3 regions of the Pseudomonas sp. SDO5532_S415 genome follow, and region 3 is predicted to be linked to each of the others. Evidence: predicted binding sites of a transcription regulator. Region 3 holds the regulator's gene; each other region holds the start of a gene.
What was found. The regulator sigma-54, encoded in region 3, starts transcription at its own class of promoters, with help from an activator protein. The targets are predictions, from matches to a motif close to ANTGGCATNNANNTTGCTNT.

Region 1 (7,720 bases), on a different contig from region 3:
GGATCTTTGGTCAAGTCGGCGGGTGCCATGTCAGCCTCGTTACCCTCGACGGCCGACGTTTCCACACCATGCGTTCCGGTCACGGCGGTGCCGGTTCCAGTGGTTGAGCCTATAACGGTGCCTGTCACCGGAACGCTGTTGAGTGTCGTGACATTGCCGGTCACTGGCGGCTCTTCCAGTTGTTTTTCCACCGGTACAACGCCCTTAGGCAGCAAATCTACCGCCACCAACGGAATCGGGACGCACCCTCGCAGGCCGAGCAACAGCCACAAAAGCAGCAGCAGGAGCGGCAGCAGTAACAGCCACCACCAACGACGCCACCACGGACGAGCAACCACCGGCATAGGGGGGGCAACAACAGGCGCTTCGGCCACGGGTGGCAGCGTGAACGCGGGCGGGACCTGATAGAGGCAGTGCAGGGGATCGCCATTGCCGGTACCGGCATGTTCGAAACCCCAGAAGGTCAGCACCGGTTTGCCTTGCACCAGGTAGACGAAATTCTCGTCGGGGAAATGAATCACGCGCTTGAGTAGCTTGCCGAACACGGCTTTGTCGCCTTGCTGCGGTTCGGCGGAGTCAGTGCCCAGGAAACGCTGGCTCAATTCTTCGAGCGCGGTTTTCAGGGCTTCCAGCTGGCGGCGGGCAGGGGCGCGTTCTTCTTCGGTCGCGCTGCTCCACGGAATCACATCGCCGTCGAGGGCGCTGTACCAATCGATCTGGTTGCCCAGTTCATCGCTTTGAGGGATGGCCAGATGATCGACCAAATCGGGGTTCTTGCGGCGAATGGCTTCGCGCAATTGCAGGGCTGCCCGGTAGACCGGTTGTCCTGTTTCGCCGAGGGCAGTGAATGACCCGCTCTTACCGCTGCGTAATAGTGCCCCGCGCATTCAAACTCCATACGATCCGTTGCGCAAAAATGACAGACATATATATCTGTGCTTGCTCCTGCAATTAGCGGGCGACCTTAATGTCATTATGACATCGCCGTCAATCTGCAGAAGGTTCAAACCTCATGAGACTAACGTAAGCGTGCGGAGGTTGCATAAGGTCAATTTTAATTAGCTTGGGAAGGTTCGGGCGTAAGCTTTTTCAAGCTTATTGAATCGTTTCATCAGGGCTAAAAAAAGCGCTATAAAAAAGGCACGACGCCAAGAGTGGCTTTCTCCCTATCCCCGCTCAACGGTCGTGGCGGCCTGGGCGGACTAGAAGGCTTGGGTTGGAGCCAGGAACGAGTTTTTCCTATAACCGCCTGTTTTGGTCCCGATTATTGGAGTTAAAGCAGAGGTAGTTACTGATCAAGTACAGCTTGCTGGCGGATTAGGAGGCTGTGGATAAGGCGTTACATCGGGTGAGCGAGATTCAGTGCGCTCGGGAAACCGAGGTGCGATAAACGCCGTTCGTTGATTTCGCCAAGGCGTCATTCTGGTCAGTTTGTGCTCGGTCGATACTGCAGCGCCTCAGCCAGATGATCGCGGGTGATGCCATCAACTTGCTCAAGGTCCGCCAGGGTGCGTGAGACTTTAAGCAGCCGATGGGCCGCTCGCAGTGACAAGGTCAATCGCTCACACGCCGTTTCCAGCCAGGCTTCGTCGGTTGTGGATAACTTGCAGTGTTCGCGCAAGCCCGGCAGATCAAGGAAAGCGTTCGCGCAGCCCTGGCGTTTTTGTTGTCGCTCTCGGGCGTCGGCAACCAGCACTGCGGCGGTAGCGGTGTCGTCACCGGGTTTCAGTGCAGGGTTCAATGCCGTGGCTTCCCGAGCGACGGTCAGGTGCAGGTCGATTCGATCCAGTAGCGGCCCTGACAGCTTGTTGCGGTAACGCTGGACCATGTCCGGTGTACAACTGCATTTGCCGCTGGGTTCGCCAAGATATCCACAGGGGCACGGGTTCATCGCGGCGACCAATTGGAAGCGGGCCGGGAAGCGGACGCGGTCCTTGGCGCGGGAGATTACGATGTGACCGGATTCAAGCGGCTCCCTTAACACCTCCAATACCTTGCGATCGAATTCCGGAAGTTCGTCGAGAAATAGAACGCCATGATGGGCGAGGGTTATTTCGCCGGGCTGTGGTTTCGAGCCTCCGCCCACCAGCGCCGGCCCGGACGCCGAGTGGTGCGGCTGACGAAACGGGCGCTGCGGCCAATGACTCAACGGCAAGCAACTGACGACAGATTGAATGGCTGCCACCTCCAAGGCCTCACTTTCGGCCAGCGGTGGCAACAGCCCCGGCAGGCGACTCGCCAATAGTGTTTTCCCCGTCCCCGGTGGCCCGCTGAACAGCAGGTTGTGAGCGCCTGCGGCAGCAATCAGCAGCGCGCGCTTGGCCGCGAGTTGCCCCTGTACTTCATTCAAGTCGGGATAAGGTTTGCTGGCGTAGAGCAAACCATTGGAAACATAAGGCTCAATCGGTGTATGCCCATTGAAATGCGCCACGGCCTCCAGCAAATGATCCACCGCAATCACTTTCAGCCCCGAGGCCAGGCACGCTTCCTCGGCATTCGCCCGCGGCACCATCAGCCAACGCCCGGCCTTGCGCGCCGCCAGCGCCGCCGGCAACACCCCTCGAACCGCCCGCACTGCCCCTGACAGTGCCAATTCTCCCAAGCACTCCACGTCATCCAGCGTCAACGTCGGCACCTGCACACTGGCTGACAGAATCCCCAAGGCAATGGCCAGATCGAACCGCCCGCCGTCCTTGGGCAAATCCGCCGGCGCCAGATTCAAGGTGATGCGTCGTGCAGGAAATTGCAGCCCCGAATTGATAATCGCACTGCGCACCCGATCCTTGCTCTCCTTCACCGCCGCTTCGGGCAGGCCGACCATGGTCAGCGACGGCAAGCCATTGGCGAGGTGGACTTCAACGGTAACAGCGGGGGCATCCACACCAATCTGGGCGCGGCTGTGGACGATGGAGAGGGACATGGTCGTTCCTTGAGGTGAAGGGGGCCGCTTCCTGCGGTGTTTGAAGGGTAGTCAGGAGACGAGGATTTCGCGTGATGGGAGGGGGAGCGAATTTTCGCAAGATGTTGCGAGTCATCGTCGGGCGGACAGGCAAAAAAACCGCCATTCAGGCGGTTCTTTGGTAGGCAGTTTCAGGCTCTTTTGCCGGCAAGCAGGCCCGGAGGTTCAAGGTCTTTGCCGTGAGTGGCAGCGACATCAAGGAATCGTTGTTGATTGGCTGAAATATGGCCAGCTAGCCGAAACGCTTCAGCATGATATTGAACGATGAGTAGCAGCTTGGCTCTTCGCTTTTTGTGAATCATGGACACCTCCTGTGCATGGGAGTGAGATCGAACACGGCCAAAAGCGTAAGGAAAAGGGAGAGGACTGATAAATCAGGCCCGAGAACTGCTTTTTGTAGGACCATGCCGAGATAGTTGAAGGACACCAGTGAAACCGTGCGGGCGGAGCGAGTCTCGCCAATGCCATCCGTAGGAGCGAGCTTGCTCGCAAAAAATTCGAATACACCGCTTGGCATCTGGGTTTACGCGCTATCGTTCACGACCATTGTTGGCAAGCCAGCTCCCACAGTGAATTATCTCGCTCACCCGATTCGCGAAGCTCGCTTCCACCAAGGCGTATTGATCGCACGTCTTGGTTCCTCTCGATCAGGCAATACGTGCGGTACGTCCTGCAATCGAATCCACGGCTGATTATTCCAGTGCAACAAACTCAACGACATTTGCGGCCAATTGAGCAGGCTCAGTTGTGGGCGTTCGGTTTTGACGGGGTATTGGGTGTCTCGCAGGGCGGGGACGACTTCGTGGGTGAGCCATTCGCGCAGGGCTCGGTATTCGGGGCAGTAGTGGTAGACGAGGAGGGCGTAGACGCCGGATTCGCTGATCAGCAGGGTGTTTTCGATGTGGCCGTGGATGAGGGTTTTGGCGGTTTGGTATTGGTCGGGATCGAGTTTTCGGAGTTGGCGGTCGTTGAGGTGGAGGCGTAGTAGGCGGCCCAGGTCGCGGGCGCTGAACCAGGGCTGGTTTTGGATGAGTAGGGCGTGGAGGTGGAGTTTGTGGCGGGTGAAGACGTGAGGGATTAGATAGTTTTCGTCCATGCTGCAGTTCTCGGGATCATATGAAGAAAACTGCCTCTGATCGTCGCCAAACGAAAAGGGTGGCAGCTGTGCGCGGGTTGGCGAACCGGTGCATCCCGAAACCGGCAGACCCAAAGGTCTCCCACGCACGGCCGCCATAACTCGAGATGGGAATAACTCCCTCGTTCGAATGTGGTCGCGGTGCGTCGGGATTTTCCAGGTCGCCAAACCCAGTGCTGAACATTCAGCTGAGGGTGAGCTTAGGAACCGGAGCATTGCGACGCAATCGGACGGCGGATGAGAACTTTGTAGGACGTTGCCGGGATTTTTGCGGGGCTTGGGATCGAAAGATCGCAGCCTGCGGCAGCGCCTACAGATGAATCTGTAGGTCGTTCCGACCTATTCGCGAGCAGGCTCGCTCCCACAGTGGATTGGTTTCAAAGTGGGCTATGCGGTGTTACTCGGTGGGTGGGTTCAGCTTCGCTTCCATTTCCGCCACCTTCGTCTCCAGTGCCTCCAGGCGGGCGCGGGTGCGGGCGAGAACGACCATCTGACTATCGAATTCTTCCCGGCTCACCAGGTCCAGTTTGCTGAAGGCGCTTTGCAGCAGGGCCTTGAACTGGCTTTCGATTTCGGCTTTCGGCAGTGGGGTGTCGCCGCTGAAGAGGCGGGAGGCGGTGCCGGTCAGGGCGTCGAGGAAGTCTTTGGGCGCGAGCATGGGGAAAGGTCCTGGTAACAATGGCGGGCAGTGTATCACGCAGTGTCTATAGTCAATTTCGCGGGCAAGGGATGCACGCTTTTCGCGCATGCGGATGGACGGCGTCGCACCGTTGTTGTGCGTAACGTGCCGGGTGTTGTGGCGAAGTGGCGGCCATCAACCGGTAAAGGCTTGAAAACAGTGAGTTTTGTGGAGATGGCAAGCTTTCTGCTTAGACGGTAGTGACCCATGCACTGATGCAGTCACCGTGACGAATGCAGTGCGCCGAGCGAAACGCGGGGAGCGTTTGGCAAGGAGCGGTTAGCTGGCGTCGGACGGGCGGGTAAGGCCGACGATGCGTTACAAAGCCAGGCACTGCGCTTAGACTTGAGACGGGTTTGTTTTCCTGGGGCAAGTCCACCAATTCGGGAGAGAGTTTTCATGAAGCTAGTCACTGCCATCATCAAGCCGTTCAAGTTGGACGACGTGCGCGAGTCGTTGTCCGAGATCGGCGTGCAGGGCATTACCGTCACTGAAGTCAAAGGCTTCGGTCGGCAGAAGGGTCACACCGAGCTGTATCGCGGCGCGGAGTACGTGGTCGATTTCCTGCCAAAGGTGAAGATTGATGTCGCCATTGACGACAAGGATCTCGACCGGGTTATCGAGGCGATAACCAAGGCCGCCAACACCGGCAAGATCGGTGACGGCAAGATCTTCGTGGTCAATCTGGAACAGGCGATTCGCATCCGTACCGGCGAAACCGATACCGACGCAATCTAAGCCGCCACAAACCCAACGCCCCAGGAGAAAACAATATGACTCTGCGTAAAATCGCAGGGCTAGGAGCCCTGTTGTCCCTCGTAATGCCCGGCCTGGCCATGGCGGCAGACGAAGTGGCGGCCCCAGTCCTCAACTCCGGCGATACCGCCTGGATGTTGACCTCGACAGCTCTCGTGCTGTTCATGACCATTCCCGGCCTCGCGCTGTTCTACGGCGGCATGGTTCGGTCGAAAAACATTCTTTCCGTGATGATGCAGTGCTTCGCCATTACCGGTCTGATCAGCGTCCTGTGGGTCATTTATGGCTACAGCATCGCGTTCGACACCACCGGCATGGAGCAGGGCGTCGTCAACTTCAACTCCTTCTTCGGTGGCATGGGCAAGGCATTCCTGGCCGGTGTCACGCCATCGAGCCTGACCGGACCGGCGGCGCTGTTCCCTGAAGCGGTGTTCATCACCTTCCAGATGACCTTTGCCATCATCACCCCGGCGCTGATCGTCGGCGCCTTCGCCGAGCGCATGAAGTTCTCCGCGATGCTGGTGTTCATGGGCATCTGGTTCACCCTGGTTTATGCGCCGATTGCGCACATGGTCTGGTCCGGCAACGGCGGCCTGATGTGGGACTGGGGCGTGCTGGACTTCGCCGGTGGCACCGTGGTGCACATCAACGCCGGTGTGGCCGGTCTGATCGCCTGCCTGGTACTGGGCAAGCGTAAAGGTTTCCCGACCACCCCAATGGCTCCACACAATCTTGGTTACACCCTGATGGGCGCCGCCATGCTGTGGATCGGCTGGTTCGGCTTCAACGCCGGCTCCGCCGCGGCCGCCAACGGCACTGCCGGCATGGCGATGCTGGTGACTCAGATCGCGACCGCCGCCGCTGCACTGGGCTGGATGTTCGCCGAGTGGATCACTCACGGTAAGCCAAGCGCACTGGGCATCGCCTCGGGTGTGGTTGCCGGCCTGGTCGCCATCACGCCAGCCGCTGGCACCGTAGGCCCGATGGGCGCTCTGGTGATCGGCCTGGCCGCAGGCGTGGTGTGCTTCTTCTGCGCCACCACCCTGAAACGCAAAATGGGTTATGACGACTCCCTCGACGCCTTCGGCGTGCATGGCATCGGCGGTATCCTCGGCGCGATCCTGACCGGTGTATTCGCTGCACCATCCCTGGGTGGCTTCGGCACCGTGACCGACATCGCCGCACAAGTCTGGATTCAGTGCAAAGGCGTAGGCTTCACGGTGATCTACACCGCGATCATCACCTACATCATCCTCAAGGTCCTGGATGCGGTCATGGGCCTGCGCATCACCGAAGAAGAAGAATCGGTCGGCATCGATCTGGCACTTCACAACGAACGCGGCTACAACTTGTAGGCACGCGCATGAAAAAATTTGCCCGGCTTGCCGGGCATTTTTTTGTCCGCGATTTATCATTGAAAGGACGGCTGAAAGGTTTTTTCTGACAGCTTTGTGAACGTTTACGACGCGTGTTTTTGTGCCGCCGAAGGCTTACACGATTGAAGGATGATCAGGGCCTTTGTTTTTTCCCAGAGCGCGCTAGAATGCGCCCCGAACGTGCGGAGAACTGTATGTGGCAACAGACTCTGATAACCCTGCGGGCGAGGCCCCGGGGCTTTCATCTGGTAACGGACGAGTTACTCGCCGGCCTGCCTGAACTCAAGGCATGCCGGGTTGGTCTGTTGCATTTGTGGCTGCAGCATACCTCGGCGTCGTTGACCATCAACGAGAACGCCGATCCGGCGGTACGTCGCGACTTCGAACGATTTTTCAATCGTCTGATCCCACAAGGAACAGACGGCTATGAGCATAACGACGAAGGCCTGGACGACCTCCCGGCGCACTTCAAGGCCAGCGTGCTTGGCTGTCAGCTCAGTTTGCCGATTTCGGCGGGCAGACTGGCGTTAGGGACCTGGCAAGGCGTTTACCTGGGCGAGCACCGTGATTTTGGCGGTGCCCGTAAAGTCCTCGCCACCGTGCACGGTGAAGAGGCATGAACCGCTGGTCACCAGCGGTTATTGAATTTTTCCGGCAGCCTTCGACAGAGGGCAAAGCTGGGCTATAACTAATCTGCTTTTCGCAAGTCATGAGGTAGAACATGAGCGACGATGATCTGGAAAACGACGACCTCGAAGTAGGCGACGACGACGAAACCGAAGAAGGTCTGGAAGCAGCGGCCGAAGACGTCGCTG
Region 2 (11,204 bases), on a different contig from region 3:
GCGAATGTCCACCAGCTTGTCTGCGGTTTTCGCGCAGACAATCAGCGCACCGGTGCGGTCGCGGTACAGGCCGAAGTTTTTCGAGCAGGAACTGGTAATCAGCACTTCCGGCAACTCGGCGGCGAACAGCCGGGTCGACCAGGCGTCCTGTTCCAGGCCATCGCCAAAGCCCTGGTAGGCGAAGTCGATCAGCGGCAGCAGTTCACGCCGACGCACCACCTCCAGCACCCGACGCCAGTCGTCATGGGACAGATCGAAACCGGTCGGGTTGTGGCAGCAGGCATGCAGCAACACCACATCGCCCTTGGGCGCTTCATTGAGCACGGCGAGCATCGCCTCGACGTCGAGACGGTTGTCGCTGCCCACGTACGGGTAGTGACTGACCTTGACCCCGGCCGTGGCGAAAATGGTTTCGTGGATCGGCCAGGTCGGATTGCTCAGCCACACACCACGGCCCGGCAGGCATTGGGCGATAAAGTCCGCACTCAAGCGCAACGCACCGGTGCCACCCGGTGTCTGGGTGGCGCCGGCGCGTTTTTCGCTGATCAGCCTTGAGTCGGCGCCGAGCACCAACTCACTGATGGCTTTGCCGAACGCCGGCTCACCGTGACCGCCAATGTAGGTCTTGGTGGTCTGACGATCCACCAGTCGCGTCTCAGCCAGTTTCACCGATTGCGGAATTGGCGTCAGGCCTTGGGCGTCCTTGTAGACACCCACGCCAAGGTCGAACTTGCGCGGGTTCGGGTCTTGCGCATAGGCCTCCATCAGGCCGAGGATCGGGTCGCCGGGCACCCGGCCGATGGTGTCGAAATGCATTACTTGCGGCCCTCGGCGTCCTTGGCCACTTCGTCAGTGCGCGCGGCCATGATGAAGTCGTTGCGGTGCAGGCCCTTGATCGAGTGGCTCCACCAGGTCACGGTGACTTTGCCCCACTCGGTCAACAGACCCGGGTGATGACCTTCGGCCTCGGAGATTTCGCCGACAGCGTTGGTGAACGCCAGGGCGTGTTTGAAGTTTTTGAACAGGAAGATTTTTTCCAGCTGCATGATGCTGTCGCGTACTTCGATGTTCCAGTCCGGGATCTGCTTGATCAGGATCGGCAGTTCTTCGTCGCTGACTTGTGGGGCATCGGCGCGGCAGGCTTCGCAGTGGGCTTGGTTCAATGTGGACATGATGGATTCCTGAAATCGAATAAATGGAAATCAGCTGTCAGTGTGACCACGCTAAAGCAAAGTGTGGCGTTCTGACAGACTCACTTGATCGTAAAAGCAGCGGTTCAGGCGGCTTTTGGTTTTGGCGGAAATTTCGGCGCGTGCAGACCCATCTGCATGGCTTGCTTGACCATGCCCATGATGTCTTCGTGGGCCAGGTCGAACAGGCGCTTGAGGTTCGGCAAGACGAAATACAGGGGTTGCAGAATGTCGATGCGGTATGGGGTGCGCATGCATTCCAGCGGATCGAACGCTTGATGCTCAGGTTCGTCCGACAGGCAGTACACGGTTTCTTTCGGCGAAGACAGGATGCCGCCACCGTAGATGCGCTGGCCTTGCGGGGTGTCGAGCAGGCCGAACTCGATGGTCATCCAGTACAGACGCGCCAGGTACACACGTTCTTCCTTGGAAGCCTGCAGGCCAAGTTTGCCGTAAGTGTGGGTAAATTCGGCGAACCAAGGGTTGGTCAGCAGCGGGCAGTGGCCAAAGATCTCATGGAAAATGTCCGGCTCTTGCAGGTAATCCAGTTCTTCGCGGGTGCGAATGAACGTGGCCACTGGAAACTGCTTGCTGGCGAGCAATTCAAAAAAGGTCTGGAAAGGGATCAGCGCGGGAACGCGGGCGACCTGCCAACCGGTGGTTTCACCGAGAACCTTATTGATCTCGCCCAGTTGCGGAATGCGGTCGTGGGGCAGACCGAGTTTTTCGATACCGTCCAGGTATTCCTGGCACGCACGCCCTTCGACCACTTTCAGTTGACGAGTGATCAGCGTGTTCCACACCGCATGCTCTTCGGCGGTGTAGTCGATAAAACCTTGCGCATCGGGCTCGCGAGCCACGTATTGCGTCTGCTTCATGCTGCTCTCCTGCGAGGGGATTCGTTCTTGTTATGTACTGCTATGGACCTAGAAATACTCCATGAATTGCGGTTTTGCAGCCGGAGAGAGGCGACACACGCGGGAAATCCCGGCGTTAATCGTAAAGTTTTCGTTACGTATCGCTGGCTGTCGCGCAGGTATTGCGATTGACGGGTGGGAAAAGCCGTTTGACTGTCACATAATCTTGACGACTATCTGAGCGCCGAATCAGAAAAGTCGGGCACTAACCCTGTGGGAGCCAGCCTGCTGGCGATAGCGGTATGTCATTCGACATCAACTTCACCTGATGCGACGCCATCGCCAGCAGGCTGGCTCCCACAGGTCAATCATCGTCTACCAGGTCTATTTATATGCGTATCAAAGTCCACTGCCAGAACCGCATCGGCATCCTGCGCGACATTCTCAATCTGTTGGTGGAATACGGCATCAACGTCGCCCGCGGTGAGGTGGGCGGTGAGCACGGCAATGCGATCTACCTGCACTGTCCGAACCTGATCAACATTCAATTCCAGGCATTGCGTCCGAAATTCGAGGCGATTGCCGGAGTCTTCGGTGTCAAGCGTGTAGGTCTGATGCCCAGCGAGCGTCGGCACATGGAACTCAATGCGTTGCTGGGGGCCCTGGAGTTTCCGGTGCTGTCGATCGACATGGGCGGTTCCATCGTTGCCGCCAACCGGGCGGCGGCGCAGCTGCTGGGTGTGCGCGTCGATGAAGTGCCGGGGATTCCGTTGTCGCGGTATGCCGAAGACTTTGATTTGCCGGAACTGGTGCGCGCCAATAAATCACGGATCAACGGACTGCGGGTCAAGGTCAAGGGTGACGTGTTTCTGGCCGACATCGCGCCGCTGCAATCGGAACATGACGACAGCGAAGCCATGGCCGGTGCCGTGCTGACGCTGCATCGCGCCGACCGGGTTGGGGAGCGCATCTACAACGTGCGCAAGCAGGAGTTGCGCGGTTTCGACAGCATCTTTCAGAGCTCGAAAGTGATGGCGGCGGTGGTGCGGGAAGCCCGGCGCATGGCCCCGCTCGACGCGCCACTATTAATAGAAGGGGAAACCGGGACCGGCAAAGAGTTGTTGGCGCGCGCCTGCCATTTGGCCAGCCCGCGCGGGCAATCGCCGTTGATGGCGCTCAACTGCGCCGGCCTGCCGGAATCCATGGCCGAGACCGAACTGTTCGGCTACGGCCCCGGTGCCTTCGAAGGGGCGCGGGCCGAAGGCAAGCTCGGGCTGCTGGAACTGACGGCGGGCGGTACGCTGTTTCTCGACGGTGTCGGAGAAATGAGTCCTCGCTTGCAGGTGAAATTGCTGCGCTTCCTGCAGGATGGCTGCTTCCGGCGTGTCGGCAGCGATGAAGAGGTTTATCTCGATGTGCGGGTGATCTGCGCGACCCAGGTCGATCTGTCCGAGTTGTGCGCCCGCGGTGAGTTTCGTCAGGACCTGTATCACCGGTTGAACGTGTTGTCGCTGCACATCCCGCCGCTGCGTGAATGCCTCGACGGTTTACCGCCGCTGGTGGAACACTTCCTCGACCAGGCCAGCCGACAGATCGGTTGCCCCTTGCCCAAACTGGCCCCGGCGGCCATGGATCGGCTTATTCATTACCATTGGCCGGGCAATGTCCGGCAGTTGGAAAACGTGCTGTTCCAGGCGGTTTCCCTGTGCGACGGCGGAACGGTCAAGGCTGAGCACATTCGGTTGCCGGACTATGGCGTGCGTCAGCCGCTGGGTGATTTTTCCCTGGAAGGCGGGCTGGACGAGATTGTCGGGCGCTTTGAGAAAGCGGTGCTGGAGCGGTTGTATTCCGAGCATCCGAGCAGTCGGCAATTGGGTAAGCGGCTGGGGGTTTCCCATACCACCATCGCCAACAAGTTGCGCGAGTATGAGGTCGGTAAGACCGAGTCATAACCGATAGTTGTTTCGCCTGAGATGGCCTCTTCGCGAGCAGGCTCGCTCCCACATTTGAATCGATAACCCTGTGAGAGCGAGCCTGCTCGCGAAGGCGGAGTTGGCCACTGCCCAAGGCCAAGCCTTGCCACCTTCCGGCATGCCACCGCCGGTTTTTCGTCTCTGACACATTCCTCCTGATCCCCTCAAATTCCCTCAAGTCCTTTGTTTGCCGGGCCTCGCGCTGCAAAAAACAAGTTGGTCTGCAAATTGCTTATGGCTCATCAGTACAGCAGTGGGCGGCAAACGTCCGGCAGGCAGAGGATAGATTGTGGACAAGTACCTTTATGTGGCAATGACCGGCGCCAGCCAGAATGCACTGGCGCAAAAGGCTCATGCCAACAACCTGGCGAACATCTCTACCAACGGCTTCCAGAAAGACCTGGAGCAGGCGCGTTCGATGCCGGTGTTCGGTGACAGCTTTCCGGCGCGTGCCTTTGCGATGTCCGAACGCCCGGCCACCGACTTCTCTCCGGGCGCCTTGGTGGAAACCGGCCGCGACCTCGATGTCGCCGTGCAAGGCAACGGCTGGCTGGCGGTGCAGAACCCTGACGGCGGTGAAAGCTACGTGCGCACCGGCAGCCTGGTGGTTGACGCCCTGGGGGTTTTGCGCGCCGGCAATGGCATGCCGGTGATCGGCAATGGCGGTCCGATTGCCGTGCCGCCCGAGCAGCAGATCGAAGTGGGCGAGGACGGCACCATCAGCATTCGTGCGATGGGCGAAGGTCCCCGCGTCATGGCGGAAGTCGACCGCATCAAGCTGGTCAACCCGGACATCAAGAACATGACCAAGGGCCTGGACGGTTCGATCCACACCAAGGACGGCGCGCCTGCGCAAGCCGATGCCAACGTCAAACTGGTGTCGGGTTTCCTTGAGTCGAGCAACGTCAATGCCGTGGACGAGATGACCTCGGTGCTGGCCTTGTCCAAGCAGTTCGAGCTGCACATCAAGATGATGAACACCGCCAAAGAAGACGACCAGGCCATGGCTCGGGTCTTGCAGATCAGCTAATTATCAGAACGTCGCGCCGTAAAACAGGCGCACGAGGAGAATCGAATGCTTCCGGCTCTATGGGTTGCCAAAACCGGTCTGTCCGCCCAGGACACCAACCTGACCACCATTTCCAACAACCTGGCCAACGTGTCGACCACGGGTTTCAAACGTGACCGCGCCGAGTTCCAGGACCTGCTCTACCAGATCAAGCGTCAGCCAGGCGCCCAGTCGACCCAGGACAGCGAACTGCCGTCGGGTCTGCAACTGGGTACCGGTGTGCGCATCGTCGGCACCCAGAAAAACTTCAACGCCGGTAGCCTGCAAACCACCGAGCAGCCGCTGGACATGGCCATCGACGGTCGCGGTTTCTTCCAGATCCTGCAACCGGACGGCACCACGTCCTACACCCGCGACGGTACGTTCCACCTGGACTCCAACGGCCAGATCGTCAACGCCAGCGGCTTCGCCCTGGAGCCGGCGATTGTCATTCCGAACGACGCCCAGACCTTCACCGTGGGTAAAGACGGCACCGTGTCCATCACCGTGGCCGGCAACCCGGCTTCCCAGGTGATCGGCAACCTGCAAACCGCCGACTTCATCAACCCGGCCGGCTTGCAAGCGGTGGGTAACAACCTGTTCCTGGAAACCGCTGCCAGTGGTGCGCCACAAGTCGGCACACCGGGCCTGGCGGGTTTCGGTACCACGCTGCAGAACACCCTGGAAACCTCCAACGTCAGTACCGTTGAGGAGATGGTCAACATGATCACCACTCAGCGCGCGTACGAGATGAACTCCAAGGTGATCTCCACCGCCGACCAGATGCTCTCGTTCGTAACGCAGAATCTGTAATCAAGTCTATGAGGCGGCCATGAGGTCGCCTGCAACACCGTGAGGTAGGGTCATGAAACGCTTCGTCTCTGTTCTGGCACTGAGTGGGATCACCGCGCTCGCAGGCTGCGTACCTGTGACGCCCAAGCCCAATGACCCTTACTACGCCCCGGTGTTGCCGCGCACGCCGCTGCCGGCTGCGGCGAACAACGGCTCGATCTATCAGGCCGGGTTCGAACAGAATCTTTACACAGACCGCAAGGCGTTCCGGGTCGGTGACATCATCACCATCACCCTGAACGAGAAGACCCAGGCCAGCAAAAACGCCAACTCGCAAATCGACAAGACCAGCAAGACCGGCATCGGCCTGACCTCGCTGTTCGGTAGCAGCGCCACCACCAACAACCCGTTCGGTAGCAACGACCTGAGCCTGAGTGCCAGTTATGAAGGCGACCGCGCGACCAAGGGTGACAGCAAGGCCGGGCAGGGCAACAGCCTGACCGGTTCGATCACCGTGACCGTCGCCGATGTCTTGCCCAACGGCATCATTGCCGTGCGCGGCGAGAAGTGGCTGACGCTCAATACCGGTGATGAGCTGGTACGGATTGCCGGCCTGGTTCGCGCCGATGACATCGCCACCGACAACACCGTGTCGTCGACCCGCGTCGCCGATGCACGCATCACCTATTCGGGCACCGGTTCGTTTGCCGATGCGAGTCAGCCAGGCTGGTTCGACCGTTTCTTCCTCAGCCCGCTGTTCCCTTTCTAGGTGGCTTTCCAGTTGAGCATGTTGAACTTCAGAAGTCTCATCGTTGCTGCCCTGATGATGTCGGCAGCCTTCAACGTTCAAGCCGAGCGCCTGAAGGACATCGCCAGCATTTCCGGCGTGCGCTCCAACCAATTGATCGGTTACGGCCTGGTGGTCGGGCTTAACGGCACCGGCGACCAGACGACCCAGACGCCATTCACCCTGCAGACCTTCAACAACATGCTCTCGCAGTTCGGCATCAAGGTGCCGCCGGGTTCGGGCAACGTGCAGTTGAAGAACGTCGCCGCGGTGTCGATCAGTGCCGATCTGCCGCCGTTCGCCAAGCCGGGGCAGCAGGTCGACATTACCGTTTCGTCCATCGGTAACTCCAAGAGCCTGCGCGGCGGTACGTTGTTGTTGACGCCGCTCAAGGGTATCGATGGCAACGTCTACGCCGTGGCTCAGGGCAACCTGGTGGTCGGCGGTTTCGATGCCGAAGGCCGCGACGGTTCGAAGATCACTGTCAACGTCCCGTCGGCCGGTCGCATCCCTGGCGGTGCGTCGGTCGAGCGGGCGGTGCCGAGCGGTTTCAACCAGGGCAACAGCCTGACCCTGAACCTCAACCGTTCCGACTTCACCACGGCCAAGCGCATCGTCGACAAGATCAACGACATGCTCGGCCCTGGCGTGGCCCAGGCCATCGACGGCGGTTCGATTCGCGTCACCGCGCCACTGGACCCGAGCCAGCGTGTCGACTACCTGTCGATCCTCGAAAACCTCGAGATCGATCCAGGCCAGGCGGTGGCGAAAGTCATCATCAACTCCCGTACCGGCACCATCGTGATCGGGCAGAACGTCAAGGTTTCCCCGGCCGCTGTCACCCACGGCAGCCTGACCGTGACCATCACCGAAGACCCGATCGTCAGCCAGCCCGGCCCGTTGTCCAATGGTCAGACGGCGGTCGTGCCGCGCTCGCGGGTCAACGCCCAGCAGGAAGCCAAGCCGATGTTCAAGTTCGGCCCGGGCACCACCCTCGACGAAATCGTCCGTGCGGTGAACCAGGTCGGCGCGGCGCCGGGTGACTTGATGGCCATCCTTGAAGCCTTGAAACAGGCCGGCGCCTTGCAAGCCGACCTGATCGTGATCTGAGGACGGCGACCATGGACATGTACAAGAGCGGTCGTGTGAGCAGTAGCGATTCGGGCGCCTTTTCCGACCTGAACCGCCTGAATCAGCTCAAGGTCGGCGACAAGAACAGCGACGAAAACATGCGCAAGGTCGCACAGGAATTCGAATCGCTGTTCCTCGGCGAGATGCTCAAGTCCATGCGCTCGGCCACCGAAGCGCTGGGCAAGGACAATCCGATGAACACCGCGGAGGCCAAGCAGTACCAGGAAATGTACGACCAGCAGTTGGCCGTTTCCATGTCCCGTGAAGGCGGTGGTATCGGGTTGGCGGACGTGCTGATGCGCCAGATGTCGAAGAACAAACCGCTGGCGCCGGGCGAAGCGGCAACGCTGTCCGCCGCCAAGCAAGAGGCCGCCAAGGCCGCCGCGCAAACGCCGGTGGCCGCCGGTACGGTGGCGATCAACGGGCCGTTGTCGCGGGTCAATGGCGAACGTCCGTTGTGGGCTTCGCGTTCGGTCAGTGCGCCGAGCGGCGAGGGCGCGCATCGCAATGACATGGCACTGATCAATCAGCGTCGCCTGGCTTTGCCGCCGAAACTGGCCGATCGCTTGCTGGCAGGCCTGGTGCCTTCCGCCACGACGACTGCCGCCGCGACTGTCGCGACAGCCAGCAAAACTCAATTGCCAGAGCGCGCCACGCCTACCGGTGCGGGTCCGCTGTTCAACGGCGACTGGCTGGCGAATGCACAAGCCTCTGCCAACGGCGGCCTGCAGATTCATGGACGCGCCATTGCCCAGATTCCTTTGGCGCCGGCGAAGAAAGCTTTCAGCTCCGCCGACGCATTCGTCAACACCATGCTGCCGATGGCCAAGGAAGCCGCCGACCGCATCGGCGTCGATCCGCGTTACCTGGTGGCTCAGGCCGCACTGGAAACCGGTTGGGGCAAATCGGTCATGCGCGCCCAGGATGGCAGCAGCAGTCACAACCTGTTCGGCATCAAGACAGGCAGCAGCTGGAAGGGCGATTCGGCGCGGGCGATCACCAGCGAGTTCAGGAATGGCGAGATGGTCAAGGAGACGGCCGAGTTCCGTTCCTACGCCTCTTACAAAGACAGCTTCCACGACCTCGTGACGTTGTTGCAATCCAACAATCGCTATCAAGATGTCGTGAAGTCGGCCGATAACCCGGAACAGTTTGTACGTGAGCTGCAAAAGGCCGGTTACGCAACCGACCCGAACTACGCAAGCAAGATTTCGCAGATAGCCCGGCAAATGACGAGCTACCAGAACTACGCCGCGGCGGGCGCTTCCACGACGCCTCTATAGACACAAGGTATAAGGTCTGAACCATGAGTTTACTCAACATCGGAATGTCGGGTTTGGCCGCTAGCCACGCATCGTTGGTGACTACCGGTAATAACATTTCCAACGTCGATACCGTCGGGTACTCGCGCCAGCAAACTGTGCAGAACAGCAAAAGTTCTATTCAGTACGGCAATGTGTTCATCGGCACCGGCACCACGCTGGCCGATGTGCGTCGGGTGTACAACAGCTACCTCGATGCGCAGTTGCAGACCACGACTTCGCTCAACAGTGACGCGCAGGCCTATCTTGGCCAGGCCACCCAGGTCGACAAACTGCTGTCGGACAGCGGCACCGGCGTGACCAAGTCATTGCAGGCGTTTTTCACGTCCTTGCAAACCCTGGCCGGCAACTCCAATGACAATGCCGCGCGTCAGGCGTTGCTGACCAATGCCCAGGGCTTGAGCAGCCGCTTCAATGCCATCTCCCAGCAATTGACGCAGCAAAACACCTACATCAACGATCAGTTGGGTTCGATGGCCGACCAGGTCAACAAACTGGCGTCCACCGTTGCTGCGTACAACAAGAAAATCGCCGAAGTCAGCGGTTCGGGCGGTACGCCCAACGAGCTGCTGGACCAGCGCAACGAAACCGTGCGCCAGCTCAACGAGCTGATCGGCACGCAGGTCACCGAAACCGAAGGCCGGCTCGATATCTATCTGGGCAGTGGCCAGCCGCTGGTGGTCGGCGATGTCGTCAATAAATTGCGCGTGGCCCCGGACGCCACCGACCCGACCCGTTCCTCGATCATCATGGATCGCAACGGTTCGTCGGTCGACATCACCAGCGTGATGAGCGGCGGCGAGATGGGCGGCTTGATACGTTATCGCAATGAAGTGCTGACACCGGCGGTCAATGGCCTGGGGCGCATCGCCATGGTCGTGGCCGATCAGGTCAACAAACAGTTGGGCCAGGGCCTGGACCAGAACGGCAATTTCGGCGCGGCACTGTTTAATAACATCAACAGCCTGGCCGCCATCAGCCAGCGCAGTATTGCCAGCGCCAACAACAACCCGGCGTCCGGCAACCTGAACGTGACCATCAAGGACACCAGCAAGCTGGCGGCCAGCGATTATCAGGTGACCTTCACCAGCGCCACGGGCTACAGCGTGCGTCGCCTGTCGGATAACACCGACATGGGCAGTTTCACCCTGGGCGCGACGCCGGAACCGGTCATCGACGGTTTCACTTTGAGCCTGAACGCCGGTCCGGTCGCCGCCGGCGACACGTTCAAGATCACCCCGACCCGCAGTTCTGCCGCGGACATGGCCACGGTCATGACCGATACCAAGACCCTGGCCACGGCGGCGCCGTTGACCTCGACCAAGGCCTCGGGCAATGACGGCACCGGTGCTGTCAGTCAGCCGACCCTCAGCACCCTTCTGGATATCTACGATCCGGTCCAGCGTCTTGAAGTGCAAACGGCAGTCAAGGCTGCGATGCCGGTCCGGATGCTGATGACCAGTGCCACTGCCTATGAAGTATTCGATGCCAAAGGCACCAGTCTTGGCACCGGCAGCATCGTGCCTGGCCAGAACAACGATCTGAATATTGCGGTGCCTTACACCGATGCCGGCGGCAACGCCAAGACCTTCAACGTGGCGATGACTGTCAGCGGCAGCCCGGCGGCGGGAGACAGCTTCAACATCGGCATGACGTCGGCCAGCAGTACCGACAACCGCAACGCCCAGGCACTGCTCGGGCTGCAATCGAAGGCCACGGTCGGCGCCAGTGCCACCAGCCCGGGCGTGAGTTTTACCGACGCGTACGGTGGCCTGGTCACGACCGTGGGTTCCTTGACCAGACAGGGGCAGCTGGATGCCACGGCCACGGACACCATCATGACCGGTGCACGAAACGCCCGTGACTCGCTGTCGGGTGTCGACCTCGATGAAGAGGCGGGCAACCTGACCAAGTACCAGCAGTACTACACGGCCTCTTCGCAGATCATCAAGACTGCGCAGGAAATTTTCAGCACTCTGATCAATGCCCTTTAAGGAGCCGTAGAACATGCGCATTTCTACAGCACAGTATTACGCGACCACGGCTGCCAACTATTCTCGCAACCTCAACAATGTGATGAAGACCGCCGAGCAGGCCAGCAGCA
Region 3 (11,204 bases):
AAGCCTGCCATCGCAAATTTTCAGATACACCGCATCCAGTGATTTCACGACTGCTGCGCAGCCGCACGGGAGCAAGCTCCCTCGTCACAAAGGTCCGCTCGATATAAAGGGCGTTTATTCGCCTTCGTCGAAGTAGTTATTGATCAAGGCCACCAGCGCTTCCATCGCTTCCTGTTCCTGTTCGCCTTCCGTGCTCAGATGGATTTTGGTGCCCTTGCCGGCGGCGAGCATCATCATGGCCATGATGCTTTTGCCGTCGACGGTGGATTCTGGTGTGCGTCCAACCCTGATCGTGCATTCCTTGAATTGACCGGCAACCCCAACGAATTTTGCAGACGCCCGGGCATGCAAACCCAGTTTATTGATGATTTCGATTTCCAGAGCAGGCATCGCGATGTAAATCCTTTAGCTGAGGTCGCGGTGGCGGACCTGGACGTTCTTCAGGGATTGCTGCAGGGTCTTGCCCAGACGTTCGGTCAGGTAGACAGAGCGGTGATGCCCGCCGGTGCAACCGATGGCGATGGTGACGTACGCGCGGTTGCTGGCAGCAAAGCGGGGTAACCATTTGAGCAGATAGGTGGAGATGTCCTGGAACATCTCTTCGACATCCGGCTGCGCCGCCAGGTACTCGGCAACCGGCTGATCGAGTCCGGACTGCGCGCGTAACTCCGGTTTCCAGTAAGGATTGGGCAAGCAGCGCACATCGAACACCAGGTCGGCGTCGACCGGCATGCCGCGCTTGAAGCCGAAAGACTCCACCAGAAACGCTGTACCGGGCTCCGGCTGGTTCAGCAGGCGCAGCTTGATGGTATCGCGCAGCTGATACAGGTTCAGGTTGGTGGTATTGACCTTGAGATCGGCCAGGTCGGCAATGGGGCCGAGCAGGCTCGTTTCGTCGGTGATCGCTTCGGCCAGCGAGCGATTGGCACTGCTCAGCGGGTGGCGACGACGGGTTTCCGAAAAGCGTTTGAGCAGGGTTTCTTCGTCGGCATCCAGATACAGCACATCGCACTGGATGTGACGGCTGCGTACTTCTTCCAGCAACTCGGGAAACCGCGATAGATGGCTTGGCAGGTTGCGCGCATCGATGGATACGGCAACCAGCGGCTGTGACAGCTCGGTGTGAATCAACGCACGTTCGGCCAGTTCCGGCAGCAACCCGGCAGGCAGGTTGTCGATGCAGTAGTAGCCGTTGTCCTCGAGCACATCGAGGGCGGTACTTTTACCTGAGCCGGAGCGGCCGCTGACGATGATCAAGCGCATGATTACTGCCCGTTTTGCTCGTCCAGGACAACCTGATACAAGGCTTGATTGCTCGGGGCGCTGCGCAGTTTGTCGCGCACGTCCTTGCGGTCGAGCATGCTGGCAATCTGGCGCAACAACTCAAGGTGCGCATCGGTGGCGGCTTCCGGGACCAGTAGCACAAACAGCAGGTCAACCGGGGCGCCGTCGATGGCGTCGAAATCTATAGGGGCGTCAAGGTGCATCAAGGCACTGATGGGCGCGTTGCAACCCTTGAGGCGGCAATGAGGAATGGCGATGCCGTTGCCAAAACCGGTCGAGCCGAGTTTTTCGCGGGCGATCAAAGCCTCGAAGACATCTTGCATCTCCAGATCCGGCACTTCGCGATGGATAAGGTTGGCAATTTGCTCGAGGGCTTTCTTTTTGCTGCCGCCCGGCACGTTCACCAGGGAACGGCCGGGGGTCAGGATGCTTTCAAGTCGGATCATGGGTTGGGAGTGTTAACGACCGGTAGCGCCCTGGAGGAGGCTCTGGGTCTTTTCCTTATGCTTTTTGAGTTGTTTATCCAGCTTGTCGGTCAAGGCGTCGATCGCCGCGTACATATCGGTATGTTCCGCGTTGGCGACCACTTCATTGCCGGGAATATGCAGCGTGGCTTCGATTTTCTGCTTCAGCTTTTCGACCGTCATCGTGACCTGCACGTTGGTGATCTTGTCGAAATGTCGCTCCAATCGTTCGAGTTTTTCGCCGATGTAGGTGCGAAGAGGTTCGGTCACTTCCAGTTGGTGTCCACTGATGTTGACTTGCATACAGCTTCTCCTTCGTTGCCAGTGCATAAAGCGGCAGATCAGATGATCTGCCACTGGAACGCTGTGGCGTGGCTCTACATCAACCGCTTGCGTTCGCTCGAAGGCGCGATCCCGAGGGATTCGCGGTACTTGGCGACGGTGCGGCGAGCCACCTGAATGCCTTGTGCCTCCAGTAAACCAGCGATCTTGCTGTCACTCAACGGCTTTTTCTGATTTTCCGCGGCAACCAGTTTTTTGATGATCGCGCGGATCGCCGTGGACGAGCATTCGCCGCCTTCGGAGGTGCTGACGTGACTGGAGAAAAAGTATTTCAATTCATAGATGCCCCGGGGGGTATGCATGAATTTCTGCGTGGTCACCCGTGAGATCGTCGACTCGTGCATGCCGACCGCTTCAGCGATGTCATGCAGGACCAACGGCTTCATCGCCTCGTCGCCATACTCCAGGAAGCCGCGCTGATGCTCGACGATCTGGGTGGCTACTTTCATCAGGGTTTCGTTGCGGCTTTGCAGGCTCTTGATGAACCAGCGGGCTTCCTGCAGCTGATTGCGCATGAAGGTGTTGTCGGCACTGGTATCGGCGCGGCGCACGAAGCCGGCGTACTGGGCATTGACCCGCAGCCGTGGCACCGACTCCTGGTTGAGCTCTACCAGCCAGCGCTCGTTGTCCTTGCGCACGATCACGTCCGGGACCACATATTCGGCTTCGGTGGACTCGATCTGCGAGCCAGGGCGCGGATTGAGGCTCTGGACCAGTTCGATGACCTGGCGCAGTTCGTCTTCCTTGAGTTTCATGCGGCGCATCAGCTGGCTGTAGTCACGGCTGCCGAGCAAGTCGATGTAATCGGTGACCAGGCGTTTGGCCTCGGCCAGCCAGGGTGTTTTGGCAGGCAGCTGGCGCAATTGCAGCAGCAGGCATTCACCCAGGTTACGGGCGCCGATGCCGGCGGGTTCGAATTGCTGGATGCGGTGCAGGACGGCTTCGATTTCGTCCAGTTCGATGTCCAGTTCCGGATCGAAGGCTTCGAGGATTTCCTCGAGCGTTTCGTCCAGATAGCCCTGATTGTTGATGCAGTCGATCAGGGTCACGGCAATCAGCCGGTCGGTGTCGGACATCGGGGCCAGGTTCAATTGCCAGAGCAGGTGGCTTTGCAGGCTTTCGCCGGCTGATGTGCGGGTGGTGAAGTCCCACTCGTCGTCATCGTTGCTGGGAAGGCTGCTGGCGCTGGTCTGGTAGACGTCTTCCCATGCCGTATCGACGGGAAGCTCGTTGGGAATGCGTTCGTTCCAGTCACCTTCGTCGAGGTTATCAACCGTCGGCGCGCTTTCCTGGTAGGACGGTTCCTGGATGTCGGTGTTGGGCTTCTGTTCGGCGTTGTCGGCCAAGGGGTCGGTGTTGTCGAAGTCGTCGCCTTCTTCCTGGCGCTCGAGCATCGGATTGGACTCCAGGGCCTCCTGGATTTCCTGCTGCAGGTCCAGGGTCGACAATTGGAGCAGGCGGATGGCCTGTTGCAGCTGCGGTGTCATCGTCAGCTGCTGGCCCATTCTCAAGACTAGCGATGGTTTCATGGCAGGGGCTTAACACCTTATTCGCCGGCGCACATGCGCCATCCACTACAGGGGCGCCGGAGCGCCAAACATAAGCAAATTATATGCCCGAAGTTGCGGTGTTTGCCTAGAGCGCTGTAACAATAAAAAAGTATTGATTTTTATCGAGACAAGCGCTCGGTCGACTAGCCAGCACTTCAGTGCTTACAGGCGGAACTCATGGCCCAGGTACACTTCCTTGACCAGGTCGTTGGCCAGGATGGTGTCGGAGTCGCCTTCGGCGATCAGTTGGCCATCGTTGACGATGTAGGCTGTTTCGCAGATATCCAGGGTTTCACGGACGTTGTGGTCAGTGATCAGTACGCCAATGCCCTTGGCCTTGAGGTGGTGGATGATCTGTTTGATGTCGCCCACCGAAATCGGGTCCACGCCGGCGAAGGGTTCGTCGAGCAGGATGAATTTCGGGTTGGTGGCCAGTGCGCGGGCGATTTCCACGCGGCGGCGTTCGCCACCGGACAGGCTCATGCCGAGGTTGTCGCGGATGTGGCTGATGTGGAACTCCTGCAGCAGGCTTTCCAGCTCCTGGCGACGATCGGCCTTGTCGAGTTCCTTGCGGGTCTCGAGGATGGCCATGATGTTGTCGGCCACCGACAGTTTGCGGAAGATCGACGCTTCTTGCGGCAGATAACCGATACCGGCCTTCGCACGACCGTGCATTGGCTGGTGGCTGACGTCCAGGTCGTCGATCAGGACGCGGCCCTGATCGGCCCGTACCAGGCCAACGATCATGTAGAAGCAGGTGGTCTTGCCGGCGCCGTTGGGGCCAAGCAGGCCGACGATCTGACCGCTGTCGATGGACAGGCTGACGTCACGCACGACCTGGCGGCTCTTGTAGCTCTTGGCCAGGTGCTGAGCTTTCAGAGTTGCCATTACTGGGCCTTTTGCTCGTCGGTTTTCTTTTTCGGCTGGATCACCATGTCGATGCGTGGGCGCGCTTCGGTGACTTTGCTGCCTGTGGCGCGACCGGCGCTGGCCAGCTTTTTAACGGTGTCGTAGACGATTTTTTCGCCCTGGGTGACGTTGTTGTCCTTGTCGACGACTTTGGCGCGATCGATCAGCACGACGCGGTTTTGCGTTGCGTGATACTGGATGGTCACGCCCCAGCCTTGAACCGGCTTGGCATCGCCCGCGGTTTGCACTTGTTCGAAGTAGGCGAGGTTGCCCACGGACGTCACCACATCGATATCACCGTTAGGTGCACGGGTCATGGTCACTTTGTTGCCGGTGACCTTCATCGAGCCTTGGGTGATGATCACATCGCCCGTGTAGGTGGCGATACCGTTCTTGTCGTCCAGCTGGGCGTCGTCGGCCTGAATGCGGATAGGCTGCTGTTGATCATCCGGCAGGGCCCAGGCGCTCACGCTTCCCAGTGCTGCGCTCAGACTGAGCAAAATAGGGAGGGTTTTAACGAGCCTCATACTGTCCTCTTACGTTCGAGAGCAGGTGTATCCTGCTTTCTTTCAAGTACGCTTTCATTCCGTTGCCTGTCGATACGCCGCCAGCGCCGTCGATTCTAACGGGTTGCTCGGTCTGCGCATATTGCTTCTGCGGGAACACTGTCATGCGAGTGGTGGTGATCAGGGTCCTGCGGTTTTTCTCGTCGAAACGCGTGATACGTACCGAATCGATCAGCTCGACCTGTGTGCCGTCGGGATTGACTTCACCCTTTTCGCTCTGGACGTGCCACGGGAACTCGGTGCCGCGGAACATGTTCAGGTCGGGATTGGTCAGCAAGGTCACTTCGGTGGCTTTGAGGTGTTCGACCTTGTCCGACGTCATTTCGTATTGCAGTTTGCCGTCCGGCAGGAACTGCACGCTGTGGGCGTTGATGGCGTAATAGTCGATTGCGCTGTTGTCGACTTGCACAACAGGCTTGTCGAGGAAACGTTCCGGGCTGATGTTCCAGTAGCCGACCGCGGCGAAAATCGCCGCGATGCAACCGAATACCAGGATGTTGCGAATCTTTTTGCTCAGCATGTCTGGCTCACAGGTACGCGGCATTGGCCGCATCGAGGCGGCCCTGGGCGCGCAGGATCAATTCGCAGAATTCGCGGGCGGCACCTTCGCCGCCGCGGGCCTGGGTGATGCCGTGGGCGTGTTCGCGCACGAAACTGGCGGCATTGGCGACTGCCATTCCCAAGCCTACGCGACGAATCACCGGCAGATCAGGCAGGTCGTCACCAAGGTAGGCAACCTGTTCATAGCTTAGGTTGAGTTGGCCAAGAAGCTCGTCAAGCACCACCAGTTTGTCTTCGCGTCCCTGGTACAGGTGTGGAATGCCGAGGTTCTTCGCTCGCCGCTCGACCACCGGGGTCTTGCGGCCGCTGATGATGGCAGTCTGCACGCCGGCGGCCATCAGCATCTTGATGCCCTGGCCGTCGAGGGTGTTGAACGTCTTGAATTCGCTGCCGTCTTCGAGGAAGTACAGGCGTCCGTCGGTGAGAACGCCGTCGACATCGAATACCGCCAGTTTGATCTGTTGGCCGCGCTTCAGCAGGTCCGTGCTCATTACATTACTCCCGCACGCAGCAAGTCGTGCATGTTCAAGGCACCGACCGGGCGGTCTTCGCCATCGACCACCACCAGCGCGTTGATTTTATGGTCTTCCATGATTTTCAGGGCCTCGGCGGCGAGCATTTCGGCGCGGGCGGTCTTGCCGTGGGCGGTCATGACCTGATCGATGGTGACGCTGTGGATATCGATTGTGCGATCCAGGGTGCGGCGCAAATCACCGTCAGTGAAGATCCCGGCCAATTTGCCGTCGGCTTCAAGGATTACGGTCATGCCCAGTCCCTTGCGGGTCATTTCCATCAGCGCATCCTTGAGCAGGGTGCCGCGCTGGACCTGTGGCAGCTCTTGCCCGGCGTGCATGACATTTTCCACTTTCAGCAGCAGGCGTCGGCCCAATGCACCGCCGGGATGGGAAAAGGCGAAGTCTTCGGCAGTAAACCCACGGGCTTCCAGCAGGGCCACGGCCAGGGCATCGCCCATGACCAGCGCGGCGGTGGTCGAAGAGGTGGGCGCCAGGTTCAGCGGGCAGGCCTCATGTTCGACATGCACATTGAGGTTGACCTCGGCGGCCTTGGCCAACGGCGAATCGGGATTGCCTGTCACGCTGATCAGCTGGATGCCCAAGCGCTTTATCAGTGGCAGCAGGGTGATGATTTCATTGGTGGAGCCGGAGTTCGACAGCGCGAGGATGATGTCGTCGCGGGTGATCATGCCCATGTCACCGTGGCTGGCTTCCGCCGGGTGGACGAAAAATGCCGTGGTGCCGGTGCTGGCCAGGGTTGCAGCGATCTTGCTGCCGATATGCCCGGACTTGCCCATGCCGACCACGACTACGCGGCCTTTGCTGGCCAGAATCATTTCGCAAGCGCGTACGAAATCTGCGTCGATGTGCGGCAGCAAGCCTTGTACGGCTTCCACTTCGAGGCGGATGGTACGTTGGGCGGATTGAATCAGGTCGCTGGATTGGCTCATGTCGGAAATCGTTTAGCCTGATGAAAAGGCGGCGATTATAGCGGTTATGATCAAAACCCTCACGCAAGTTCGTCGCGCATTGTCATTCCTTGTTACTTAATCCCTCTAAATGAAGCTTTTGGCTGGTCATATTGCTGAACTTGGTCCGGCAATGACCTTGGGCGCATGGCGCTTGCAGTGATATAGTTCGCCGCCAGTTCGGCCCGCCCGGGAGTATGTGCTTTCGTCAGGAAGCCAGGCGTCCGAGTGAGAGGCTGCATCGCAAGGAGTTTAGATGAGTGCCGATAACGCCTACGCGGTCGAGCTGAAGGGACTGACCTTCAAGCGCGGTGCGCGCAGCATTTTCAATAACGTCGATATCCGTATTCCCCGCGGCAAGGTCACCGGCATCATGGGGCCTTCCGGGTGTGGCAAGACTACGCTGTTGCGGTTGATGGGCGCGCAGTTGCGACCTACCAAGGGCGAAGTCTGGGTCAACGGTCAGAACCTGCCGAAGCTCTCGCGCAGCGATCTGTTCGATGCCCGCAAGCACATGGGCGTGCTGTTTCAGAGTGGTGCGCTGTTTACCGATCTCGATGTGTTCGAGAACGTGGCCTTTCCGCTGCGCGTTCATACCCAGCTGCCGGAAGAGATGATCCGCGATATCGTCCTGCTCAAATTGCAGGCCGTTGGCTTGCGTGGCGCCATCGAGCTGATGCCCGACGAACTGTCCGGCGGCATGAAGCGTCGTGTCGCGCTGGCGCGGGCGATTGCGCTTGATCCGCAGATTCTCATGTATGACGAGCCCTTCGTCGGCCAGGACCCTATCGCCATGGGGGTGCTGGTGCGCCTGATCCGCCTGCTCAACGATGCGCTGGGGATCACCAGTATCGTGGTTTCCCACGACCTGGCCGAGACCGCGAGCATTGCCGATTACATCTATGTGGTGGGCGATGGGCAGGTGTTGGGGCAGGGCACGCCTGATGAACTGATGAAATCGGACGACCCGCGCATCCGTCAGTTCATGACTGGCGAACCCGATGGCCCGGTTCCGTACCACTTTCCAGCGCCGGATTACCGCGCAGATCTCCTGGGGAAGCGCCGCTGATGCGCAGAATTTCATTAATAGAACGCGTACGTCGGTTCGGTCTGGCCGGAATCGACACCGTTGCGGTGTTCGGTCGCTCGACCCTGTTCCTGTTTCACGCATTGCTCGGCCGTGGCGGCATCGGCGGTGGTTTCGGCCTGCTGGTCAAGCAGCTTCATTCCGTCGGCGTGATGTCGCTGGTGATCATCGTGGTCTCCGGGATTTTCATCGGTATGGTGCTGGCGCTGCAGGGCTTCAATATCCTGTCCAGCTACGGTTCGGAGCAGGCGGTAGGGCAGATGGTTGCGCTGACCCTGTTGCGCGAATTGGGTCCGGTGGTGACGGCCTTGCTGTTTGCCGGGCGTGCCGGTTCGGCGCTGACCGCCGAGATCGGCAACATGAAGTCCACCGAACAATTATCCAGCCTGGAAATGATCGGGGTCGACCCGCTCAAGTACATCATTGCCCCACGCCTGTGGGCCGGCTTCATTTCCCTGCCGGTGCTGGCGATGATTTTCAGCGTGGTGGGCATCTGGGGCGGTTCATGGGTGGCCGTCGACTGGCTGGGCGTTTATGAAGGCTCCTACTGGTCGAACATGCAAAACAGCGTGACCTTTGCTGACGATGTGCTCAACGGCATCATCAAAAGCATGGTGTTTGCCTTCGTCGTGACCTGGATTGCCGTATTCCAAGGCTATGACTGCGAACCCACTTCCGAGGGGATCAGTCGTGCCACTACCAAGACCGTGGTGTATGCCTCTCTGGCAATCCTCGGCCTGGACTTTATTTTGACCGCCTTGATGTTTGGAGATTTCTGATGCAAAACCGCACCCTGGAAATCGGTGTCGGCCTTTTCTTGCTGGCTGGCATCCTGGCTTTGCTGTTGCTGGCGCTGCGGGTCAGCGGCCTGTCCCCGAGCCCGAGCACCGAAACCTATAAACTTTATGCGTATTTCGACAATATCGCCGGTTTGACTGTCAGAGCTAAAGTGACCATGGCCGGTGTGACCATCGGCAAGGTCACGGCAATCGATCTGGACCGCGACAGCTTCACCGGTCGAGTGACCATGCAACTGGAAAAGCGCGTAGATAACCTGCCTGCCGACTCCACTGCATCTATCCTGACCGCTGGCCTGCTGGGCGAGAAGTACATTGGTATCAGCGTGGGCGGGGAAGAAGCCCTGCTCAAGGATGGCGGGACCATCCACGATACCCAGTCGTCGCTGGTACTCGAGGACCTGATCGGCAAGTTCCTTCTCAATACCGTTAGCAAAGACGCCAAATGAGGAATGTTTAAATGATCTCTACCTTGCGACGTGGCCTGTTGGTATTACTCGCGGCCTTGCCGTTGATGGCTAACGCCGTGGCGGCGCCTTCCGCGCACGAACTGGTACAGGACACCACCAACCGTTTGCTGGCCGATCTGGCAGCCAACAGGGAAAAGTACAAGCAGGATCCGCAGGATTTTTATGCGGCGCTCAACAGCATTGTCGGGCCTGTCGTGGATGCCGAGGGTATTTCCAAGAGCATCATGACCGTCAAATACTCGCGCAAGGCCACGCCTGAGCAAATGAAGACCTTTGAAGAAAACTTCAAAAAGGGTCTGTTTCAGTTCTATGGCAATGCCTTGCTCGAATACAACAACCAGGGCATCACCGTTGATCCTGCCAAGGACGAGTCGGGCGAGCGCACCAGCGTCGGCATGACCGTCAAAGGCAGCAATGGCGCGGTCTATCCGGTGTCCTACACCCTTGAAAAGGTCGGTGGCGAGTGGAAGCTGCGTAACGTCATCATCAACGGCATCAACATCGGCAAGCTGTTCCGCGATCAGTTCGCCGATGCGATGCAGCGCAATGGCAATGACTTGGACAAGACCATCAACGGATGGGCCGGGGAAGTCGCCAAGGCCAAGGAAACCGCTGAACAATCCACCGAGAAACAAACCCAATGAGTGAGTCGGCAGTCCTGATGGACGAAGCCGGCGAGCTTCGGCTCAGCGGCGTGCTGGATTACCGCACCGGTCCAGGCTTGCGAGAGCAGGGGCAGGCGTTGATCAAGGCGAGCAAGGCCGCGGCACTGGTGGTCGATTGTTCAGCGGTGACCAAGTCCAGCAGCGTCGGTCTATCCTTGTTGCTGTGTTTCATGCGCGATGCTCAGGCGACCGGCAAGTCGCTGAGCATCCGCGCGATGCCAGAAGACATGCGCGAAATCGCTCAGGTCAGTGAACTGACCGAGCTGTTGGCGCATTCCTAACCCGCATCGATAAAGAAGCCCCCCGTCAGAGTCCTGCTTCGCGGGGTTCGCAGGCGAGGGGCTTTTTTGTATGATGTCCGACCCGCGCGCACAGGGCGCCGATTGAGGTTGAGCATGCAGGCCGTAGAAGTGAAGAGCTTCCTTGAAGGAAAGCTGCCTAATACAAAGGTGGAAGTTGAAGGCGAAGGCTGCAATTTCCAGCTGAACGTGATTAGCGATGAACTGGCGGCGTTGAGCCCGGTCAAGCGTCAGCAGCAGATCTATGCCCATTTGAACCCATGGATCACCGATGGCAGCATCCATGCGGTCACTATGAAATTTTTCAGCAGCGCGGCCTGGGCCGAGCGCACCTGAGCCCAAGGGCGTCGAGATTCTTATGGATAAATTGATTATTACTGGCGGTGCTCGTCTTGACGGCGAAATCCGCATCTCCGGGGCAAAGAACTCTGCCCTGCCGATCCTGGCTGCCACGCTGCTGTGCGATGGTCCGGTGACCGTTGCCAACCTGCCGCACCTGCACGACATCACCACCATGATCGAACTGTTCGGTCGCATGGGGATCGAGCCGGTGATCGACGAGAAACTGGCCGTCGAAATCGACCCACGCACCATCAAGACCCTGATCGCTCCGTACGAACTGGTTAAAACCATGCGTGCGTCGATCCTGGTACTGGGCCCGATGGTTGCCCGTTTCGGTGAAGCCGAAGTGGCGTTGCCTGGCGGTTGCGCCATCGGTTCGCGTCCG

Region 1: the regulator sigma-54 is predicted to act here: its motif matches at 4,947-4,966, upstream of glnK (P-II family nitrogen regulator).
Region 2: the regulator sigma-54 is predicted to act here: its motif matches at 4,236-4,255, upstream of ACW9HW_RS05225 (flagellar basal body rod protein FlgF).

The regions. Positions count from the first base shown of each region.
Region 1 is NZ_JBSVWS010000006.1:87,599-95,318, forward strand. It holds gene ACW9HW_RS04070 (SrfA family protein) at 1-887, opposite strand, end outside; gene ACW9HW_RS04075 (YifB family Mg chelatase-like AAA ATPase) at 1,427-2,920, opposite strand; gene ACW9HW_RS04080 (hypothetical protein) at 3,091-3,261, opposite strand; gene ACW9HW_RS04085 (BRO-N domain-containing protein) at 3,543-4,055, opposite strand; gene ACW9HW_RS04090 (accessory factor UbiK family protein) at 4,492-4,752, opposite strand; gene glnK (P-II family nitrogen regulator) at 5,173-5,511, shown strand; gene ACW9HW_RS04100 (ammonium transporter) at 5,547-6,884, shown strand; gene ACW9HW_RS04105 (secondary thiamine-phosphate synthase enzyme YjbQ) at 7,100-7,525, shown strand; gene sutA (transcriptional regulator SutA) at 7,627-7,720, shown strand, end outside.
Region 2 is NZ_JBSVWS010000009.1:56,316-67,519, forward strand. It holds gene ACW9HW_RS05205 (amino acid aminotransferase) at 1-816, opposite strand, end outside; gene ACW9HW_RS05210 (4a-hydroxytetrahydrobiopterin dehydratase) at 816-1,172, opposite strand; gene phhA (phenylalanine 4-monooxygenase) at 1,277-2,068, opposite strand; gene ACW9HW_RS05220 (sigma-54-dependent transcriptional regulator) at 2,440-3,999, shown strand; gene ACW9HW_RS05225 (flagellar basal body rod protein FlgF) at 4,310-5,050, shown strand; gene flgG (flagellar basal-body rod protein FlgG) at 5,096-5,881, shown strand; gene flgH (flagellar basal body L-ring protein FlgH) at 5,934-6,629, shown strand; gene ACW9HW_RS05240 (flagellar basal body P-ring protein FlgI) at 6,648-7,757, shown strand; gene flgJ (flagellar assembly peptidoglycan hydrolase FlgJ) at 7,769-9,061, shown strand; gene flgK (flagellar hook-associated protein FlgK) at 9,085-11,094, shown strand; gene ACW9HW_RS05255 (flagellar hook-associated protein 3) at 11,108-11,204, shown strand, end outside.
Region 3 is NZ_JBSVWS010000026.1:12,433-23,636, reverse strand. It holds gene ACW9HW_RS09645 (HPr family phosphocarrier protein) at 115-390, opposite strand; gene rapZ (RNase adapter RapZ) at 406-1,263, opposite strand; gene ptsN (PTS IIA-like nitrogen regulatory protein PtsN) at 1,266-1,730, opposite strand; gene hpf (ribosome hibernation-promoting factor, HPF/YfiA family) at 1,743-2,051, opposite strand; gene ACW9HW_RS09625 (RNA polymerase factor sigma-54) at 2,126-3,619, opposite strand; gene lptB (LPS export ABC transporter ATP-binding protein) at 3,803-4,528, opposite strand; gene lptA (lipopolysaccharide transport periplasmic protein LptA) at 4,528-5,076, opposite strand; gene lptC (LPS export ABC transporter periplasmic protein LptC) at 5,063-5,635, opposite strand; gene ACW9HW_RS09605 (KdsC family phosphatase) at 5,643-6,167, opposite strand; gene ACW9HW_RS09600 (KpsF/GutQ family sugar-phosphate isomerase) at 6,167-7,141, opposite strand; gene ACW9HW_RS09595 (ATP-binding cassette domain-containing protein) at 7,416-8,228, shown strand; gene mlaE (lipid asymmetry maintenance ABC transporter permease subunit MlaE) at 8,228-9,025, shown strand; gene mlaD (outer membrane lipid asymmetry maintenance protein MlaD) at 9,025-9,492, shown strand; gene ACW9HW_RS09580 (MlaC/ttg2D family ABC transporter substrate-binding protein) at 9,504-10,157, shown strand; gene ACW9HW_RS09575 (STAS domain-containing protein) at 10,154-10,459, shown strand; gene ACW9HW_RS09570 (BolA family protein) at 10,574-10,813, shown strand; gene murA (UDP-N-acetylglucosamine 1-carboxyvinyltransferase) at 10,836-11,204, shown strand, end outside.